3 regions of the Mixta calida genome follow, and region 1 is predicted to be linked to each of the others. Evidence: predicted binding sites of a transcription regulator. Region 1 holds the regulator's gene; each other region holds the start of a gene.
The links. Region 1 encodes PurR, which represses purine synthesis genes. Its sites were predicted from a motif close to CANGCAAACGTTTGCNTG; they were not measured.

Region 1 (4,918 bases):
AAGCGACGGTTTGCGGCATATAGCTCAGGCCAATATCCGCCGGACTTAAACCGAGATCGTGCAGGATAAAGGGTGAGCCGGTCAGCCAGGCGAAAAAGCTGGCGGAGCAGGCGGCATAGATCAGTACGTTGCCGCCGTAGACGCGCGAGGTCAGCATGGTGAAAAAGCCGGCGCGCGGACGCGAATCGTGCGCGGCCGCCGCCGGCGCTTTTTTCAGCCTGGCTGTAGCGAACAGTAGTGGCAGGGTCACCAGCAGCAGCGTCAGGAAAATAGCCCGCCATGAAAAGTGGCTCAGCACCCAGGCGCCCAGCAACGGCGCCAGCGCCGGAGAAAGCGCGACCAGCGGCATAATGGTGGCGAACACGCGGTTAGCCTGCGCGCCGCGATAGCGATCGACCACCAGCGCCTGCCAGCTTACCGTGGCGGAACAGACGCCCACCGCCTGGATAAAGCGCAAGGTCAACATCTGCCAGGTCTCATTCGCCCACAGCATGCCCGCACAGCCGAGGGCAAACAGCGCCAGGCCGAACAGCAGGACCGGCTTACGGCCGAAGCGGTCGGAAAGGGGGCCCCATATCAGCTGCGCGCAGGCGAAGCCGCCAAGAAATACCGTCAGGCTGGCGCTGATGACGCCTGCGGAGGTGTGGAAGCTTTCCTGCATGGCGGTGAACGCCGGCAGATACATATCAGTGGCGAGAAAACCCAGCGTACTGAGCAGCGCCAGATAAAGCATAAATCCTTTTGAACCAGACATCTCTTTCTCATTAATTAGCAGGTGAACAGACGGCGCGAGGGTAAAGGATGTTTTTCTGAATGTGAAACGCTAAAATTTGCCGGTTGATTTCAAAATTTTTGCAGGCAAAAAATGTGGTCAGAACATGCCCTTGAAGTGGTCGACGCCGTCGCCCGCACCGGCAGCTTTTCCGCTGCCGCCGCGGAGCTGCATCGCGTGCCTTCCGCCATCAGCTATACCGTGCGCCAGCTGGAGTCCTGGCTGGCGGTGCCGCTGTTTGAACGTCGTCATCGCGATGTGGTATTAACCGAGGCGGGCGAGCTTTTTATTCGTGAAGGCCGCGCTGTTATCAAAAAAATGCTCGCCACGCGTCGGCAGTGTCAGCAGGTGGCGAACGGCTGGCGCGGCCAGCTGAGCATCGCCGTCGATCGCATTGTAAAACCGCAGCGCACGCGTCAGCTGGTGCTCGATTTTTATCGCCATTTTCCCGATATGGAACTGTTAATCACCCCGGAGGTGTTTAACGGCGTCTGGGACGCGCTGGCGGACGGGCGTGTCGATGTGGCAATCGGCGCGACGCAGGCTATCCCCGTCGGCGGCCGCTTCGCCTTCCGTGATATGGGCGCGCTCAACTGGCGCTGCGTGGTTAACGCCAGCCATCCGCTGGCCGCAGCGACCGGCGGCCTGCAGGATGATGATATCCGTCCCTGGCCTTCACTGGTGCTGGAGGATACCTCGCGCGCGCTGCCGCGCCGCACCACCTGGACACTGGATAATCAGCGACGGCTGGTGGTGCCTGACTGGGAGAGCGCTTTCGACTGCCTGCGCGCCGGTCTCTGCGTTGGCATGGTGCCCGGCCATTTCGCCGCGCCGCTGCTGGCGACGCAGGAACTGACGGAGTTGCCGCTGCCGGTGCCTTTTCCCGACAGCCACTGCTGCGTCAGCTGGTCGGAACAGAGCGGTTCGCCGGCGCTGAGCTGGCTGCTGGATTATCTGGGCGATACGGAGACGCTGAATCGGGAGTGGCTGCGTGAGGAAGAGAGCACTCAGGATAGCGCATTATCCTGAGCGGCAAGGCAAAGGTCGCGGCAGGGATAAGCCGCGATGACGTAAAGCATTAACGACGATAGTCGCGGAACGGGCCGTCAGCCACCGAGCGGCGTTCAATAAGCGTCGGATGCACCTCAATCGTTTGCGATTCTTCGCGCTTATTGATAATGCGATCCAGCAGCATATCGAAGGCGGTTTCGCCTAGTTGCTCTTTCGGCTGATGAACGGTTGTCAGCGCTGGCGTAAAATAGCGCGCGTTGCGCACGTTATCATAACCGATCACCGAAATATCCTGCGGCACGCGCAGGCCCATCTCATCCGCCGCACAAATAGCGCCCATCGCCATAATGTCGCCGCCGCAGAAGACGGCGGTAGGGCGTTGCTTCTGCGCCAGGATCTGCTGCATGGCGCGGTAGCCCGACTCCGGCTCGAAATCGCCCTGCACGATCCACTCTTCGCGCACCGGTATATTCGCCTCGTTCAGCGCCTTCATAAAGCCGGCAAGACGGCCGCCGCCGGTGTTGCGCTCCATCTGTCCGGGAATCACGCCGATATCGCGATGGCCGCGTTCAATCAGATAGCGGCCTGCGATGTAGCCGCCTTCAAAAGCGTTATCCAGCACGGTATCGGTAAAGTCGCCGCGCGACTCGCCCCAGTCCATCACCACCATCGGGATATTGCGGTTCTCCTCAAGCATCTTCAGCAGCGCTTCAGGATATTCAGAACACATTACCAGCAGACCGTCGACGCGCTTTTGCGCCATCATCGACAGATATGCCTGCTGCTTTTGCAGATCGTTATGGGCGTTGCCCAGAATCAGGGTATAGCCGCGGGCGAAGCAGCGCGTTTCCACCGCTTCGATGATTTCCGCAAAATAGGGCGCTTCGCTGGAGGTCGCCAGCAGGCCGATCGACTTGGTGTGGTTCACCTTCAGGCTGCGCGCGACCGCGCTGGGCGAATAGTGTAGTTCTTTGATGGCCGCCCACACCGCCTCGCGCGTCTCTTCCGCGACAAAGCGGGTTTTATTGATGACGTGTGACACCGTCGTCGTAGACACGCCGGCACGCTTCGCGACATCTTTGATTGTTGCCATTAAAAAGATACTCCTGCGCTTATCATAAGGGTTTGATAAGGCTAATGTTAAACGTTTGCGTCCTCGCGGCCTGCTTCAGCGTGCTTATCCATTGTCATTGTGCTGGCTGAGATACGTCTGGCAGGCGGGACGTCTTTAAAAAAGGGCCAACAGCGACGGTTTGCCGGTGTTGCGCAACGCAAGGCGGGGATTCTATCAAGCTGACGCAAAGAAAACGAGATTTTTACCGGTGAGTATGGGAAAATCTATACCGTTATTGTTTGTGTGGTTAAAGGAGAGGCCGGGTGAGCACCGATTTAAAGCTGTCGTTAAGCACCACTGTCGCAGCATTGCTGATGATCATCGCTTTCAGCTTAACCGCTGTCATGCATTGATCGGATGATGCGTATAAAAAAAGCCTGTCGCAAGACAGGCTTTTTTGTTGCGCAACGCGCTTAGCGGATGGTTTTTGGCGTCATTACGCGACGCGCGCCGACATAATGGCGCTCCCAGTAATCATCGCTGAGCTGGCTGATTTGAATATCTTTACCGGTGCGCGGCGACTGAATAAAACGACCGTTGCCAAGATAAACGCCAACGTGATCGGCGGCGCCGCGGTTATTAATGCGGAAAAAGACCAGATCGCCTTTTTCCAGCGACTGACGGTTGACCGGCGCGGCGTCACGCAAGTGATACATCTCATTGGCGGTGCGGGGAATTTTAAATTTCACCACATCCTTATAGGCGTACCAGACCAGACCGCTGCAGTCGAAGCCGGTGTGAGGCGAGGTGCCGCCCCACAGGTAAGGTTTGCCCAGCTGACCCATCAGCTTGTTCATCGCCGTTTCACGCGCTTTCTGATAACGCTCGCGGTGCGCCTTACTCATTTCGAGCGGGCCACGGGCCTTGGTCTGCTTTTTATCGCCGCGCTGATGGCCATAGCGCGCCTTCGCCGTCCTGGCCATACTTTTTTTCTTTGCGCTGTTCTCTTTTGCCGTTTTAACCGGTGAGCGGCCTTTTTTCGTGGTTAACGCTGGGGATACCGCGACGGTTGCCGTTTTGCCTTTCTTTTTGACTTTGCTTTTTTCCGCCGTCGCCGTACGCGTTTTTTTACTGGTGGTTTTTAAGGGGCGACGCTTGCGCCGTTCATCTTCACGGGCGCTTTTCTTATCAATCTTATGCTGACTGGCCTTAACCGGCGCCTGCGGAGAGGCCTGCGCAACGTTAAAGAACAGCTGAGCAAAAGCCAGCATAAAAAGCGTAATCAATAAACGCATAGTGTGGTTACAGTAATAGCGCGATAACGGCGCGAAGTTGATCCTATTTCTGCCATAAGGCAGACCCCTGAAGGCCGATTCTAATCTAACTTTTTCCGAAAAGATAAAGCCTTTTGCAATTGAATGGCCTTTAATTGCATAAAGATGTAAAAATAAACCGAAACAGGCGCTTATCTCGACAGAATTATTACTATTTATTAATCGCCGGGCGTAATGATGAAGAAGCGGACGTTATTTTATCAGCAGCATTTGGCATAATGCGCTAAATCATTTATCCCTACAGAAAATGTCGTTTTCAGTGACCCGCTACAGTCGCTACAATCAATAGACACGAAGCAAGCTATTTAAGGAAGGCAATTATGAGTACTGTTGAAAAAATTCAGCGCCAGATCGCAGAAAACCCGATCCTGCTGTACATGAAAGGCTCGCCGAAGCTGCCAAGCTGTGGTTTTTCTGCTCAGACGGTTCAGGCTCTCTCTGCCTGCGGCGAGCGCTTCGCCTATGTGGATATCCTGCAAAACCCGGATATCCGCGCTGAACTGCCTAAATATGCCAACTGGCCGACCTTCCCGCAGTTGTGGGTGGATGGCGAACTGGTCGGCGGCTGCGATATCGTTGTCGAAATGTTCCAGCGCGGCGAGCTGCAAACGCTGATCAAAGAGACGGCGGAAAAATATAAAGCGGCGGAATAAGTTTTAGCCAGCTGCTAAAAAATAAAAGGGCGCATCGGCGCCCTTTTTTACTGGCGTGCGGCGGCTACTCCTCCAGCTTCAGCGCTTCTTCGAC
Region 2 (4,918 bases), 1.2 Mb from region 1:
CTGATAGATGATCTGATGCACGGTTTCACGTCCGGCCTCGTCCGGCACCAGCACCTCGATGCCGTACTGCTGCTCCAGGCGCGCTTTATAAAAGGGCTGCTCCATGGTGAAGCGGGTACCCAACAGGCCTACCTTGCCCGCGCCGGATGATTTCACCGCCTCGGCCGTCGCATCGGCGATGTGCAGCAGCGGCAGCGACGCCGCCGACTGAATGGCGGGGGCGACCTTATGCATAGTGTTAGTGCACAGCACGATAAAATCCGCATTGGCCGCCTGTAGCGCACGGGCGGCGTCGGCAAGCTTTTCACCCGCCGTCTGCCAGTCGCCGGTCGCCTGTAACTGTTCTATTTCATAAAAATCGACGCTGTACATCACCAGCCTGGCGGAGTGCAATCCGCCAAGCCGCGCCTGTACGCCTTCGTTGATGATTTTGTAATAAAGCGCCGTAGACTCCCAGCTCATTCCGCCCAGCAAACCGATCGTTTTCATTGCTCACCCGTGCATGCGTTGGTTCAAACGATCAGCTTAAACCACTTTATGCGGACCAAACACCTCATAGTGAATATGCTGGTTCGGCACGCCCGCGTCCAACAGCTGACGGGCAATGAATTGCATAAAGCCGACCGGGCCGCAGAGATAGAACTGACGGTCAGGCTCGTTCAGCTCGGACGCCACCACCGACAGATCCATCGTGCCCTGCGCATTGAAACGTCCGGCATCCGCGTCCAACGGCTGACGATACCAGGTATAGCTGTGGAAATGAGGCAGCTGTGCGCCGGTCTCTGCCACTTCGTTCGCGAACGCGTGCAGCGAGCCGTTTTCCGCCGCGTGCAGCCAGGTTACCGGCGCCGGATGTTTTTCCGCCGCCAAACCATGCAGCATTGATAGCATCGGCGTCAGGCCGACGCCTGCGGAGATCAGCGTCACCGGCATCGACGGAGCCGCCTGGAGGAAGAAATCGCCCGCCGGCGCCGCCAGATTAATCACATCGCCCACTTTCGCTTTGCCGTGCATCCAGCCGGAGACGGTGCCCTGTGGTTCATGTTTGACCGCGATGCGATAATGGTGGCCGTTCGGCGCATGGGTCAGTGAATACTGGCGAATTTCATGGTTGGCGAAATCGGGGTCCTGCACATGCACGCCCAAATACTGGCCGGGCTGGAAATCCGCTACCGGTTTGCCGTCGACCGGCGTCAGCGTAAAGCTTTTGATTACCTCGCTCTGCTGTTCGATCGCCTCAATACGGAAAGGGCGAGTGCCGCGCCAGCCGCCAGGTTTTTCTTCATTAGCGTGGTAAATCTCTTCTTCACGATTGATAAAGACGTTAGCCAGCACGCCGTAGGCTTTGGCCCAGGCCTCCAGGACTTCGTCGCCCGGGTGCAGCATCTCATCAATGGTCGCCAGCAGATGCTTGCCGACGATCTGATATTGCTCGGGCTTAACGGAGAAGCTGGTGTGCTTTTGCGCAATACGTTCCACCGCAGGCAGCAGGGCCGCCAGGTTGTCCAGATTGGCGCCATAAGCGCAGATAGCGTCGAATAACGCCTGACGCTGATCGCCGTTGCGCTGATTGCTCATATTGAACACATCTTTCAGCTCGGGATTATAGGTAAACATCCGGTCATAAAAGTGAGCGGTCAGGGCAGGGCCGGTGGCGGCGACGGCGGGGAGGGTGGACTTAACGGTAGCGATGGTTTGAGCATCAAGCATGGGCTTCTCCTGGTAGATTTATAACATGAATTTTATATGCATGTTAAAGGTTGCCGGTTGCGTTTGTAAATAAGACCGTAAAAATAAAGGGGTTACTGTTAAGAGTAATGAAAAAACGGCAAGGTGGCGTTGAAGAAATATCCGATTCGCGTGGAGAGATAAATTGCCACCTAAGCCTTGCCAGCGCTCAAGCCAATCGTTTGCGTAAAAACCCGTCCCTGACGCTATGCTTCACCCTGCAAAAGGGTTTACACTGTTGGCCTTCGCCCGTCAGGGCTAAAAATTGCCGTTAAAAGTTAGCTGAGTCAGGAGATGCGGATGTTAAAGCGAGAGATGAACATTGCCGATTACGATGCCGAGTTGTGGCAGGCGATGGAGCAAGAAAAAGTGCGTCAGGAAGAGCATATTGAACTGATTGCTTCAGAAAACTACACCAGCCCGCGCGTCATGCAGGCGCAAGGTTCACAGCTGACCAATAAATATGCCGAAGGCTATCCGGGCAAACGCTACTATGGCGGTTGCGAATATGTCGATATCGTCGAGCAGCTGGCGATCGATCGCGCTAAAGCGCTGTTCGGCGCCGACTACGCCAACGTACAGCCGCACTCCGGTTCACAGGCTAACTTCGCGGTTTACACCGCGCTGCTACAGCCGGGCGATACTATTCTGGGCATGAACCTCGCACACGGCGGCCACCTGACGCACGGTTCGCCGGTCAACCTGTCCGGCAAACTTTACAATGTCGTGCCGTACGGCATCGATGAAACCGGCAAAATTAACTATGACGAGCTGGCTACTCTGGCGCAGCAGCATAAGCCGAAAATGATCATCGGCGGCTTCTCCGCCTATTCCGGCGTCTGCGATTGGGCGAAAATGCGTGAAATCGCCGACAGCGTTGGCGCTTACCTGTTTGTCGATATGGCGCACGTGGCGGGCCTGATCGCCGCAGACGTCTATCCGAACCCGGTTCCGCATGCGCATATCGTCACCACCACCACCCATAAAACTCTGGCGGGTCCGCGCGGCGGCCTGATCCTGGCGAAAGGCGGTGACGAAGATCTGTATAAAAAACTCAACTCCGCCGTCTTCCCTGGCGGCCAGGGCGGCCCGCTGATGCATGTGATTGCAGGCAAAGCCGTCGCGCTGAAAGAAGCGATGGAGCCGGAGTTTAAGGTTTATCAGCAGCAGGTTGCGAAAAACGCCAAAGCGATGGTGGAAGTTTTCCTGGAGCGCGGCTACAACGTAGTTTCCGGCGGCACCCATAACCATCTGTTCCTGCTGGATCTGGTGGATAAAAACCTGACCGGTAAAGAAGCGGACGCCGCTTTAGGACGCGCTAACATCACCGTTAACAAAAACAGCGTACCGAACGATCCGAAAAGCCCGTTCGTCACCTCCGGCATCCGTATCGGCACCCCGGCGGTGACCCGTCGCGGCTTTAAAGAAGCGGAAGTACGCGAGCTGGCCGGCTGGATTGTCGACGTGCTGGACAATATCAACGATGAAGCCACTATCGAACGCGTGAAGCAAAAAGTCCTCGAGATCTGCGCGCGCTTCCCGGTTTATGCCTGAGCTTAACCCTCTGCGCTAAACAAACGCCTCGTTCCTGTGAACGGGGCGTTTTTCTTTGTAAGCCGCCAAAATTGCTTATGTTTCGTTAATTTGCTAAACCAGGCGCCTCAATGGCGGGGGATATATGACGGTTCGTTCGACTTACTGGTTAGCACTCGGTTACTTCACCTACTTTTTTTGTTATGGCATCTGGTTGCCGTTCTGGGCGGTCTGGCTGAAAGGCACCGGCCTGGACGCAGAGAAGATTGGCCTGCTGCTCGGCGCCGGGATGATCGCCCGCTTTGTCGGCAGCCTGCTGATCGCGTCGCGCGTGCGCGATCCCTCTCAGCTGGTGCTGGCGCTGCGCCTGCTGGCATTGCTGACGCTGCTCTGCGCCGTCGGCTTCTGGGTAGAGCAGCAGTGGCTCTGGCTGCTGCTGGTAATGGTTGGCTTCAACCTCTTTTTCTCGCCGCTGGTACCGCTCAGCGATGCGCTGGCCGCCACCTGGACGCGGCAGATCGCGCTGCCCTACGGGCCGGTCAGGCTCTGGGGCTCGCTGGCGTTCGTGATCGGCTCGGCGCTTACCGGCATGCTGGTAACCGCCTGGAACAGCCAGGCGGTGCTGTCGCTGCTTAGCGTCGGCATCGTAATGATGCTGGGCGGCATGCTGCTGCGGCCCGCGGTAATGCCATTGGGCGACGCGCGCGAAGCGCAGAGCGCTGGCTGGGCCGAATGGAAAGCGATGCTGTGTGAAAACGCTGTCTGGCGCTTTTTACTCTGCGTGACGCTGATGCAGGGCGCGCACGCCGCCTATTACGGTTTCAGCGCTATTTGGTGGCAGGAGGCAGGCTACTCCGCCAGCGTAGTGGGTTATCTCTGGTCGCTGGGCGTGGTAGCGGAAATCGTTATCTTCGCCCTGAGCAATCGTCTCTTTCATCGTTGGGGCGCGCGCGATCTGCTGCTGCTCTCCGGCATTTGCGCTCTGGTGCGCTGGAGCCTGATGGCCAGCACTACGCAGCTGCCGTGGCTGATCGTGGCGCAAATCCTGCACTGCGGCAGCTTTACCGTCTGTCATCTGGCGGCGATGCGTTTTATCGCTGCGCGGCAGGGCGGGGAAGTGATTCGGATGCAATCGGTTTACTCCGCGCTGGCGATGGGCGGCGGCATCGCGGTGATGACCATGGTATGCGGCGTGCTGTTCAACGCGCTACAGGGCAAGATCTTCTGGGTAATGGCGCTGCTGGTGGTGCCGGCGCTGTTTTTACGACCGCGCGCGCAGGCGCAGAAAGCTTCAGGACTCCAGCAGTAGACGGATGCGCTGCTGCTGCTGCGCGGTGAAAGGCTGCTGCGCATGAATCAGCGGCGGTGAGTAGAGCGGGAGCGGGGTGGTGTAAGGTGAAATCACCAGCGTCACCCCCTTTGGCGCGCCGTCACGCTGAAAGTCGCGCATCGGCAAATATTTCACGCTCAGCGGCAGCAGCGTCAGCTCGCGCAACTGCTCCTCCAGCCGACTCTCCAGCGCCGCGTTCTCTCCGGTTAACAGCAGCACCTGCTTTTCCTGCAGGGCATTCTCCTGCATCAGCCATGCGCCGAAAATTACTGCAATCAGCCCCAGCTCCTCCGCCGAAAAGCGGATGCCGTAGTGATTTTCAAACGC
Region 3 (4,918 bases), 370 kb from region 1:
ACCGGCTATTACATGCTGGCGGTACAGGTGATGCTGATGCTGCCGATTATGGTGAATCAGGTTGCTGGCAGCGCCAGCGCGGTGAAATGGATGTACGCCATTGAAGCCACGCTGTCGCTGACGCTGCTCTATCCCATCGCCCGCTGGAGCGAAAAGCGCTTTCGCCTGCACCATCGCCTGATGGCGGGCCTGCTGTTGATGACGCTCAGCCTGCTGCCCATCGGCCTGACCGACTCGTTGCAGCAGCTGTTTGTGCTGATCAGCCTGTTTTATATCGGCTCGATTATCGCCGAGCCGGCGCGGGAAACCCTCAGCGCCGAGCTGGCCAGCGCGCGGGCGCGCGGCAGCTATCTCGGCTTCAGCCGCCTCGGCCTGGCGCTGGGCGGCGCGCTCGGCTACACCGGCGGCGGCTGGATGTTCGACGCCGGCCGCGAGCTGGGTCTGCCAGAGCTTCCCTGGCTGATGCTCGGCAGCGTGGGCATGGCGACGCTGCTGGCGCTCTGGTGGCAGTTTCAGCCGCGCACCGCCGCGCCCGCGATGCTCAGCGGCGGCTAAAGCCGCCGTCGCGGTTTGCCCTCCCTCTGAATCTCTTCCATACTTTTTAAGACTATTCAAACGATTGTCGGCGGCCGACGCTGCCGACAGCAGCAGTAAGGAGAGGTCTGGTGAAACTCTATATTTACGATCATTGTCCCTTCTGCGTGAAAGCGCGCATGATTTTCGGTCTGAAAAACCTGCCGGTAGAACTGATCGTGATGCTCAACGACGATGAAGAAACGCCGAAGCGTCTGATCGGTCAGAAGATTGCGCCGATCCTGCAAAAAGAGGATGGCAGCTGCATGCCGGAAAGCCTCGATATTGTGCGTTTTGTCGATAAGCTGGATGGCGAACCGCTGCTGACCGGCAAAACCAATCCCGCCATCAATGACTGGCTGCGCAACGTGAACGGCTACGTGAATAAGCTGCTGCTGCCCCGCATCGCGCAGGCCTCTTTCGCCGAGTTCGCCACGCCGGAAGCGCGCAGCTATTTTAAAAATAAAAAGGAAGCCAGCATCGGTGACTTCGCCGAGCTGAAACAGCACGCCAACGGGCTGGTGAAGAAGATCAGCGACGATCTTCGCGATCTCGATAAGCTGATCGTCAAGCCGAATGCGGTCAACGGCGAGCTGTCGGATGATGACATTCACCTTTTCCCGCTGCTGCGTTCGCTGACGCTGGTGGCAGGCGTCACCTGGCCCAGCCGGGTTGCCGAGTATCGCGATAATATGGCGAAGCAGACGCAGGTTAATTTGCTGAGCTCCATCGCGGTTTGATATTGCCGGGCGGCATCATGCCGCCTCTCTTTTTCCCCTTCTTTACGTATTCTCCTGGTGACTCGCGGCGGCGATTGCGGCAAGCTTAGCCTCCTTAAAAAGGAGACTTTCTCCGCATTACTTTCGAGGATTGTCATGAACAAGGCGTTTCTGGCGCTCTGCGCCCTTCTGGTTGCCGGTCTGCTAACCGCCTGTAACCAGCTTACCCAGTACACCATCTCCGAACAGGAGGTGAACCAGGCTTTGCAAAAGCATAATAACTACGAAAAAAATATCGGCGTCTCCGGGCTGGTCAATGCGCATATCGTACTGACCAACCTCAGCAGCCAGATTGGCCGCGAAGAGCCGGGCAAGGTGACGCTCTCCGGCAACGCGAAGGTCAACATCACTTCACTGCTCGGTCCGCAGCAGGCGGATATGCAGCTGAAGATGAAAGCGCAGCCGTTTTTCGATAAAGAAAAAGGCGCGATTTACCTGAAAGATATGGAAATCGTGCAGTCGGACGTACAGCCGGAGAAAATGCAGCCGGTGCTGCAAACCCTGACGCCCTATCTGAATCAGTCGCTGAAAAGCTATTTCGATCGTGAGCCGGCCTGGGTGTTAAGCACCGAGCGCAGCAAAGCGGAAGCGATGGCGAAAAAACTGGCGAAAGGCATTGAAGTCAAACCGGGCGAGCTGGTTATTCCCTTTACCGACTAACCCTTTTCAACTTATCGGCTATCTTCTCAACGCCCCGCCACGCGGGGCTTTTTTTACCTGACGCGCACAAAGCAAGTGCAATCGGTTGCCTTTATCCTTATGCTTGGTACCCGGCTAAAAACCGCCTTTCTTCATTCTTACCGCCGGAGCATAACTGATGACTGCACAACCCCAGCAACTGATCATTCGCCGCCCTGACGACTGGCATATCCATCTGCGTGACGATGAGATGCTGCGCGCCGTATTGCCCTGGACCAGCGCCGTGTGCGGCCGTGCCATCGTTATGCCTAATCTGGCGCCGCCGGTCACCAGCGTCGAGGCGGCCATCGCCTACCGCGAGCGCATTCTCGCCGCGCTGCCGGAAGGCCATGCGTTCCAGCCGCTGATGACCTGCTACCTGACCGATTCGCTGAGCGCGGACGAAGTGGAAAAAGGGTTCAGCGCTGGCGTTTTCACCGCCGCCAAACTCTATCCCGCTCACGCCACCACCAACTCCAGCCACGGCGTCACCAGCATCGATGCCATCGCTTCGGTGCTGGAGCGGATGCAGCGCATCGGCATGCCGCTGCTGATCCATGGCGAAGTCACCGACGCACATATCGATATTTTCGATCGCGAGGCGCGCTTTATCGAAACGGTGATGGAGCCGCTGCGCCAGCGCTACCCTGAGCTGAAGGTGGTGTTTGAACATATCACCACCAAAGAGGCGGCGCAGTATGTGGAGGCGGGTAATGAGCGTCTCGGCGCGACGATTACCCCGCAGCATCTGATGTTTAACCGTAACCATATGTTGGTCGGCGGCGTGCGTCCGCATCTTTATTGCCTGCCGATCCTGAAGCGCAATGTGCATCAGGAGGCGCTGCGCAAGGTGATCGCCAGCGGCCATCCGCGCTTTTTCCTCGGCACCGATACCGCGCCGCATCTGCGTCACCGTAAAGAGACGAGCTGCGGCTGCGCCGGGGTATTTAACGCGCCGACGGCGCTGCCCGCCTACGCCACGGTATTTGAAGAGATGGATGCGCTGGCGCACTTTGAAGCCTTCTGCTCGGAGAACGGCCCACGCTTCTACGGGCTGCCGCTGAATGAAGGAACGATTCGTCTGGTGCGCGAGCCCTGGACGGTGCCCGAAAGCATCCCTGCGGCGGGCGATACGCTAGTGCCTTTCCTCGCCGGTGAAACGCTGAACTGGCGCGTCGCCTGATACGCCTTTTGGCTGGCGCAGTACGCGTCAGCCGTCTCCGCTTTTCTTTTACGCTTCCCCTCTTTCTCGCGCAGCTTTTCGTTGCTTTGCGTTCGTGTTAACTGTATAAATACACAGTACTCAAAGCGGAGGCAGATATGCGTGTTGAAGTCACTATAGCGAAAACCACTCAGCTCCCTGCCGGCGCTATCGATGCGCTGACGCAGGAGTTGTCAAAACGTATTGATAAAGAATTTCCTGAAGTCAGCAACCATATTTCCGTGCGCTACGCCAGCGCCAATAACCTGACCGTGATGGGCAGTGGTAAAGAAGCGAAAGATCGCGTGACCGAAATCCTGCAGGAGACATGGGAAAGCGCGGACGACTGGTTTATCACTGACTGATCCCCTCTTTGTGCCGTTGTTTGCCGGATATCGCCATCCGGCTTTTTTTTATCTTTGCCGCCTCGCCGCCGCGTCAACGCGGTTATAGACTGTTTTAAGCTGATGACTTATTCTTGCGCCAGTCATGCTTACAGGAGGTGTTACCCATGACCACTGAAAAACCCGAAGAGGCGATGACATTTGGTGAACTGCTGGCGCTAATTGGCGAACAGCAGCGTCGTCTTACCGTGCTGGAAAACGCGTTTTCTTATCTGACATTTTGTCTGGACGCCAAATCCAACCAGCTGTTGATTCACAGCCTGCGTCTGGAATCGCAGAATCAAAATTATGATGAGGGGATGCAGCTGCATTTTGCCCGCCTTGCAGAAGAACTGGAAAAACGCAGCGCGCCGGTAAAAATTCAGTCCGATGCCGGCGTTTAATTTTATAAACTCCTGCTTCAGGCAGGAGTTTTTTCTCTCTAAGAAATTTCAGATTTCCGTTCAATTATTATTCACCTGCCGATTAAAGTAGCGATTAGCGCATTTTTCGTGCCGCTTAATTCTGTAACGCTGTTATAATCATTCTGCTCTGTGAAAAAAAGCCGCATTGAAACCTCAATTAATCACTTCGTTCTACGAGTAATAAGGGGGTTATAATGGACAGTAATAAAGAGATCATTCAGACACATCCCCTCGTTGGATGGGATATCAGTACCGTGGACTCGTATGATGCGATGATGATTCGTCTGCACTCGCTTTCATCTAATGAGCAACAGCCTGATGAAGCCGACGTAGGGCCGACTTACTGGCTGACTACGGATGTTGCCAGACAATTTATCTCCATTCTGGAAGCGGGCATCGCTAAAATAGAAGCCAGCGAAATCCTTGCTCGAGACTACAAAAAGCACTAATTAGCATCATGTTTGACAGGCACCTTTCGGGGTGCCTTTTTATTATCCGCGCCCTTTTGCTATGCTGCTAACCCTTCGCAGCGTCAGGAGAAGTTGGCAAATGGTTTATGATCTTATCGTTATCGGGAGTGGCTCCGTCGGTGCCGCGGCGGGCTGGTACGCCACCCGCGCCGGGCTGAAGGTGCTGATGATCGACAGCGCCCATCCCCCTCATCAGGAAGGCAGCCATCACGGCGCCACGCGCCTTATCCGCCACGCCTACGGCGAAGGCGCGCGCTATGTGCCGATGGTGCTGCGCGCGCAACAGCTCTGGGACGAGCTGGAAACGCTGAGCGGCGAGCGCATCATGCACCGCAGCGGCATTATCAATCTCTCTCCTGCCGCCTCGCCGTTTATCGCCAACGTTATTGAAAGCGCGCGTCAGTTCCAG

Region 2: the regulator PurR is predicted to act here: its motif matches at 1,900-1,917, upstream of glyA (serine hydroxymethyltransferase).
Region 3: the regulator PurR is predicted to act here: its motif matches at 2,087-2,104, upstream of pyrC (dihydroorotase).

The regions. Positions count from the first base shown of each region.
Region 1 covers NZ_CP026378.1:2,098,608-2,103,525, forward strand. The annotation lists gene punC (purine nucleoside transporter PunC) at 1-754, opposite strand, end outside; gene punR (DNA-binding transcriptional activator PunR) at 866-1,801, shown strand; gene purR (HTH-type transcriptional repressor PurR) at 1,851-2,876, opposite strand; gene cydH (cytochrome bd-I oxidase subunit CydH) at 3,161-3,250, shown strand; gene C2E16_RS09960 (C40 family peptidase) at 3,311-4,132, opposite strand; gene C2E16_RS09965 (Grx4 family monothiol glutaredoxin) at 4,489-4,824, shown strand; gene rnt (ribonuclease T) at 4,889-4,918, opposite strand, start outside.
Region 2 covers NZ_CP026378.1:3,313,464-3,318,381, reverse strand. The annotation lists gene C2E16_RS15750 (aspartate/glutamate racemase family protein) at 1-489, opposite strand, end outside; gene hmpA (NO-inducible flavohemoprotein) at 526-1,710, opposite strand; gene glyA (serine hydroxymethyltransferase) at 2,029-3,282, shown strand; gene C2E16_RS15735 (3-phenylpropionate MFS transporter) at 3,407-4,570, shown strand; gene csiE (stationary phase inducible protein CsiE) at 4,553-4,918, opposite strand, start outside.
Region 3 covers NZ_CP026378.1:1,731,632-1,736,549, reverse strand. The annotation lists gene mdtH (multidrug efflux MFS transporter MdtH) at 1-555, shown strand, start outside; gene grxB (glutaredoxin 2) at 666-1,313, shown strand; gene C2E16_RS08165 (lipoprotein) at 1,449-2,012, shown strand; gene pyrC (dihydroorotase) at 2,170-3,213, shown strand; gene dinI (DNA damage-inducible protein I) at 3,351-3,596, shown strand; gene C2E16_RS08150 (hypothetical protein) at 3,743-4,018, shown strand; gene bssS (biofilm formation regulator BssS) at 4,234-4,488, shown strand; gene solA (N-methyl-L-tryptophan oxidase) at 4,589-4,918, shown strand, end outside.